DNA from 2 places in the Lysinibacillus sp. NPDC056220 genome. Region 2 is predicted to be linked to the other one. Evidence: a T-box and tRNA genes for the amino acid it is inferred to sense, from the RefSeq annotation. Region 2 holds a T-box; the other holds one or more tRNA genes.
The links. A T-box is a leader RNA that pairs with one kind of tRNA and senses whether it is charged. The one in region 2 lies ahead of argS (arginine--tRNA ligase), so its partner is inferred to be a tRNA-Arg.
Positions count from the first base shown of each region.

Region 1: it encodes a tRNA-Arg, which carries the amino acid that the T-box ahead of argS (arginine--tRNA ligase) is inferred to sense. The anticodon was not compared.

Region 1 is NZ_JBMOXD010000007.1:111,012-114,439, reverse strand. It holds gene whiA (DNA-binding protein WhiA) at 1-257, shown strand, start outside; gene ACOZBY_RS18630 (HPr family phosphocarrier protein) at 371-628, shown strand; gene clpP (ATP-dependent Clp endopeptidase proteolytic subunit ClpP) at 679-1,272, opposite strand; tRNA gene ACOZBY_RS18620 (tRNA-Arg) at 1,589-1,663, shown strand; gene ACOZBY_RS18615 (basic amino acid ABC transporter substrate-binding protein) at 2,164-2,958, shown strand; gene ACOZBY_RS18610 (amino acid ABC transporter permease) at 3,042-3,428, shown strand, end outside.
Region 2 is NZ_JBMOXD010000003.1:227,477-230,904, reverse strand. It holds gene ACOZBY_RS11165 (FAD-dependent oxidoreductase) at 1-1,630, shown strand, start outside; T-box leader at 1,807-2,026, shown strand; gene argS (arginine--tRNA ligase) at 2,072-3,428, shown strand, end outside.

The sequences.
Region 1 (3,428 bases), on a different contig from region 2:
TAAATAAAACAATTGGAGCAGCATTACGACAGGTAGAGAATATTCGATTTATTGAAAATTCAATTGGTCTTGATCAACTACCCGAAAAGCTTCGTGAAATTGCACGATTACGAGTAGAGTATCAAGATGTTACGTTAAAAGAGCTTGGCGAAATGGTATCCAGTGGCACTGTCAGCAAATCAGGTGTCAACCATCGTTTAAGAAAAATCGATGAAATAGCAGATGCATTAAGACGCGGTGAAAAAATAGGTGGTTAAGTTTTCATACTTTTCAGGTATGAATGTCATGCGTAATCGCTTATTGTTCTTTTGCTAGTAAGTAAGGTAAGATAAAACTAATAGATGAACGGTAGTGAAGGGGAGTTTTGAGAATGATCGAGAGAAGAGTCCAGGTTAAATTAAAATTAGGACTACAAGCAAGACAAGCGGCACTATTTGTGCAGGAAGCAAATCGTTTCAGTGCGGATATCTTTCTAGAAAAAGATGAAAAAAAAGTTAATGCCAAGTCGATAATGGGTGTCATGAGCTTAGCAGTTGCTAAAGGTACGGAGGTAACTTTAAGTAGTGAAGGCAATGATGCTGAGCAAGCGGTTACAGCATTAGCAACAATTATTGAAAATGAAGATTAACTAACAAGTAAAAAAGCCTCACAGAGGAAATTCTGTGAGGTTTTTTATTACTATTTATTATCAGTACTACGGTGCATAATGTGATCAATTAAACCATACTCTTTTGCACGTTCAGCTGTCATGAAGTTATCACGATCTGTGTCTCTTGCAATAACTTCAAGTGGTTGACCAGTACGTTCAGATAAAATGCCGTTTAATTTTTCACGTAAGAATAAAATACGTTTAGCAGCAATTTCAATTTCTGTCGCCTGGCCTTGTGCCCCACCTAGTGGTTGGTGAATCATTACTTCGGCATTTGGTAATGCAAAGCGTTTACCAGGTTCACCCGCAGCAAGTAGGAATGCACCCATTGATGCAGCCATACCGATACAAATCGTTTGAACTTTTGGCTTAATAATTTGCATTGTGTCATAAATGGCCATACCAGCCGTAATTGATCCACCTGGTGAATTAATGTAAAGAGAAATGTCTTTGTCTGGATCTTCTGCTTGTAGGAAAAGTAATTGTGCGACAATTGAATTAGCCACATTGTCGTCAATAGCACTTCCTAAAAGGATAATGCGGTCTTTAAGTAGACGTGAGTAAATGTCATATGCACGTTCACCACGGCTTGTTTGTTCAATAACTGTAGGAATTAAATTCATGTTAAATCCTCCTTCAAAAAACTAAATTCGATTACCTTTGCTGAAATCTCATTGTTATTTCAGCTGTAACCTTATCATACACATTATAGTCAGGGAAGGTCAAATATTAACCCTGCTAAAGTGAAATTAATTAAATAAAAAAAAATAAATTCTTTTTGTATTATATGGTTGAAATATATGTGATACGTTTGTATAATAGGTAAGGTTATAAGATTGAAAGTACAGAACACTATTTTGCAGGTATGCTCCAAAATGAGGATTATCTACATCATGCTTTTCGTAAGCCTAGGGTGAGTACTTTTTTTTTGTTTTTTTTGCCCTCGTGGTGTAATGGATAACACGTAAGATTCCGGTTCTTGCACTGGGGGTTCGATTCCCTCCGAGGGCGCCATTTTACTGAATATAGATATACTGTAATAGCTCAATCTCCTAATAAGTAGTTTAGCAGCCTGCTTAGTGGAGATAGAGAGGAAAAGTAATGGGAATACTGTCCTAGTTGGCATTATTCCCCTATTTATGCCTTTCAAACCTTCAAAAAAGCAACAACTCCAAATTATTTTTTAGTGAACATACTGACCGTGAAGGCTAGTAATAGCCGAAAAAAAGAATCCTTTCTGAGGGGATTCTTTTTTTTTTGTTTAAATTTATCGAAATTTAGCATTTTTTCAATTGTATATATATTAATTTTAGGTTCATATTCTTGTTATTAATGCATTTTTTTTCTATTTAAATGATTTCTTTATTAATGAATATGAAAAAATATTTAGTTTTATGCGAAAAGTTGTTGTACAAATACTATAATATTAATATAATTGACCTAATAGTCTAATATTTCCGAATTGCGAAAAATAATACGCAGAATGGAAAATTATCGAAATAGGGGGAAATGCAATGAAAAAAACAGCTTGGATGTTACTTATGATACTAGCAGCGCTAACTTTAGCACTTGCAGGATGTGGGACAAAGGATACTGCCTCTTCGGGTAGTACACCTTCAGAAGGTGGAGATGGCAAGAAAGTTTATAAAGTAGGTACAGAAGCGACTTTTGCACCGTTTGAATCTGTTGACGATAAAGGGAAAATTGTGGGGATTGATGTCGATATTTTAAAAGCAATTGCTGATGAAATGGATTTCGAAGTAGAGTGGAATAATATTGGTTGGGAACCCGTTTTCCAAACAATTAAAAATGGTGAAACACATATTGGTGCTTCAGGGATTACCATTACAGATGAGCGCAAAGAATCATTTGATTTTACTGAGCCATACTATGAGTCTCAATTATTAATTGTTGTGAAAGAAGATTCAAAGATTAAATCATTAGATGAATTAAAAGATAAAAAGGTGTCCGTACAAATTAATGCTACTGGTCATATGGCAGCTAAAAAGCTACAGGGTGAAGCAAGTACAAATATCATGGCTTTTGAAAGTCAGCCAATCGCAATTCAAGAGATGTTAAATGGTAATGTTGACGCAGCTATTGGAGACAATGCAGTAGTATACGAATATATTAAAGCGCATCCAGATCAAAAAATTAAAGTTATTCAAGATGATGCATTCGAAAAAGAATACTATGGCTTTATGGTTCAAAAGGGGAATAAAGAGCTATTAGATAAATTAAATGAAGGTTTGAAAAAGATTAAAGAAAACGGCAAATTAAAAGAAATTACAGGTACTGATTTCGAATAACAAACTGGTAATGCCACTCGCAAAGCAGTATGCTAGCGACTCATTTAATGGATGTAACTTTAAAGGGGAAATGGGGTTTTCGGATGGACATCTTTGACCTACGCTGGGACATTGTCTGGAACTACCGAGATATGTTTATACGAGGTATTGGCGTAACACTTATTTTGACACTTAGCGGTTATTTTGGCGGTATTCTTTTAGGCCTATTTTTAGGACTAGGGAAATTATCAAGTAAAAAATGGATATACTGGCCATCAAAATTATATATTGATTTATTCCGTGGAACACCAATGCTTGTTCAAATTTTATTAATACACTTAGCTGTTATTCCAACCATTTTTGGTCATTCTTTAGGATATATGGTCTCAGGGATTACCGCGCTTATTTTAAACTGTGCTGCTTACAATGCTGAAATTTTTCGTGCAGGTATTCAAAGTATTGCAAAGGGGCAAATGGAGGCCGCTCGTTCT
Region 2 (3,428 bases):
AGAATTGGGTGGATTATTTACATATGGGATGCTAAATTTTCTAGATATTCCACGTGATGGTCATAATAACTCCATCAGTGAAGGTATTTTTAAAGAATGGCATGAGCTAGTGAGAGGCAATGATGCTTTTGGTATCGTCGGAGCTAAAGCAGCGTTTAAAAAGCTGATTGATGAGGAACCCAATTTAACATTGTCGGTGCAAACGGAAGTAGTTAAAACGAATCTTCAACAACAACAACTAAATTCTGTTGAGCTAAAAAATGAATACGGTACATATGTCGTTAAAGGAAAATCATTCATAGATGCTACTCAGGATGCAGATTTTGCGACGATGTCTAAAGTTCCTTTCTTTGTTGGTGGAGAAGATATTGGAATAAAGGATAAGCGCATGGCTGTAACATTAATGCTTCACTTGAAAAATGTCGATTGGGATCAAGTAAAAAAAGCGGCTAAGTCAGATGTATTTGGCGGGGCTAACTTGAATCATACCGTAATGTGGGGCTTTACAAAGCTTCATGATGAATATAAACCTTTGCAAGAAGGTACAAGATTAAGAGGGTTAAATTTAGCCCGAGTGGATGATGAATATTTTATTAATGCATTACAAATTTTCGGAATTGATGGTTTAAATGAGAATTCGAAGCAGGCTGCCATAGCTGCAGGTAAAAAAGAAACATTGCATGTACTAAAATATTTACAGGAAAACTTCCCCGGATTTGAAAAAGCAGAAATTGTCAGCTTCCCGGAAGAGCTTTATGTACGAGAAACTAGACATATTTGGGCTGAATATCAATTACCAATGTCCGATATTTGGCAGAATCGTGATCATTGGGATAGTATTGGGATTGCCTCTTATCCAGTAGATGTGCAGGCTCAAACACCACATGATTATGGGTATGTTATTTCTGCGCCAAAGCAATATGCGATTCCATTCCGATCTCTAGTACCAAAGGATATCGATGGATTACTTGTTGTGGGACGCTCTGCAGGTTATTCATCTTTAGCAGCGGGAAGTGCCCGTATTGTCCCAACTGGTATGGTGACTGGTGAAGCGGCAGGGACAGCGGCAGCACTAGCTCTTCAACAAGATGTTACTTTTAGAGAAATGAGCAAGGATAAGAAATTAATTGCTACATTAAGAGAGCAGTTGGATAAACAAGGTGCCTATGTCGATTCATTTTCTGTGAACTATCCTTATCAGGGCAAATGGTATGATGAAGCCATTCAAACGTTAATTAACTATGGACTTGTTGTTGGCGGCTATGATAATGATTTAAAGGTCGACAGTAAAGCAACGAAAATTAAGTTTGCTAAAATGTTGAAAGAAAGTATGCTACGTGCCGGCGCAGAGAGTACAGCCGATAAAAAAGATAAGCTGGAGATTGTTATTAATAAGGTATATAGCACGGGTGATGAAGCTATTACGCGAGATGAGCTGGCACAATATTTGGCAGATGTGCTCATCGGTGAATCGACTGCAAATAGCTGGGAAAGTTTAATTGATAAAGAAATTGTTTCGGAAAAAGTAGCGAAGAAAGTGAAAGACAATAAGCAACTGAAGTTAAAAGAGATGTATGCCATCATGGCAGATGTCATTCATTATGTAGAAAAAGAACGTTCCTCTAAATGAGGAGCGTTTTTTTATGGTGGATCGTTTGGAATGCCGTCTGTAACTTGTGTAGACGAATGCAGAAGCAATCAGTGCTGCCTATGCAAAATTCTCTAAACGCTCTGAAGCAATGATTCATTCATACAAAAAGCATTGACGCCAAGCGAAGACTCCTGTAAAATATGTCAAAATCATAGAAAAATTCGATGAAAAAGAGAGTAATTGATGGGACAACTGGAAAGCGAGTTAGGGATGGTGTGAGCCTAATACAGAAACCATGAATGAAGCGCACTTTGGAGAAGGTTCTCGAACTAAGAGTAGAGAATAGCGGGGCGTCACCTCGTTAACAATGGAAAGTGGTCATTATGAATGGCAACTAGAGTGGTACCACGGGATTACTATGCTCTCGTCTCTAATTATAGAGGCGAGGGCTTTTTTTATTGAAAAAAGAGGAGGATATACATGAATCAACAAATTGCAAAAAGTATTGCTGAAATTTTAAATCATCAGCTAACAGCTCAAGACGTGGAACAATTACTAGAAAAACCAAAAAGTTTAGAAAGGGGCGATATGGCATTTCCCTGCTTCACCTTGGCTAAAATATGGAAGAAGCCTCCTCAACAAATTGCAATAGACATCGCAAGCCAATTACAAAATGAGATAATCCATCAGGTGCAATCTGTCGGTGGCTATGTCAATATTTTTCTTCATCAAGTAAAAGTGACACAACAAGTGTTGGGTCTTATCATGCAGGAACAACAAAACTATGGTACGAATCTAGCAGAAAGGGGAAGTGTCGTTCTTGACTTTTCTTCGCCCAATATTGCTAAACCGTTCTCTATGGGACATTTACGTTCAACCGTCATTGGTAATGCCTTAGCCAATATTGCAGTGAAAAATGGTTATCAGGCTATTCGTATTAACCATCTAGGGGACTGGGGCACCCAATTTGGCAAGCTAATCGTTGCGTATCAAAATTGGGGTGATAAGGAAGCCATTACAGCATCCCCTATAGAGGAATTATTAAAGATTTATGTTAAATTTCATACTATGGCTGAACAAGATCCTATACTAAATGAAATGGCACGTGCTGCCTTTAAAGCATTAGAAGATGGTGATTCAGAGGCTTTAGCGTTGTGGCAATGGTTCCGTGATGTATCATTAGATGAATTTCAGACTATTTATCAGCTGCTAGGCATCAAATTTGATGAATTTACTGGAGAAGCCTTTTACAATGATAAGATGACAAAGGTTGTAACAGAGCTACAAAACAAAGGGTTACTTATGGAATCGGAAGGTGCATTTGTAGTGGAGATGGAGGAAATGCCTCCATGTTTAATAACAAAAACAGATGGAGCTACACTTTATGCAACACGAGATTTGGCTGCTGCCTTTTACCGACAGCAACAGTATCAACCCAACAAAATTTTCTATGTAGTGGGTAATGAACAAACTCTTCATTTTAAACAATTATTTCAGGTGATTGAAAAAATGGGATATGGCTGGGCAAAAGATTTGCAGCATGTACCATTTGGGATGATGCTTAAAGATGGTAAGAAAATGTCGACACGTAAAGGCAAGGTGGTATTATTAGCTGATGTTTTAGCCGAGGCGATTGCGACAGCTAAGCGTAATATAGAAGACAAAAACCCTCATTTACAGCAGAAAGAGCGAGTGGCTCAGCAAGTAGGAGTTGGGGCGGTAATCTTTAATGACCTAAAATATCATCGTCTAAACGATATAGAATTCTCCATCGAGCAAATGATGAATTTTGAAGGAGAAACGGGGCCATACGTACAGTATTCCTATGCACGTATTT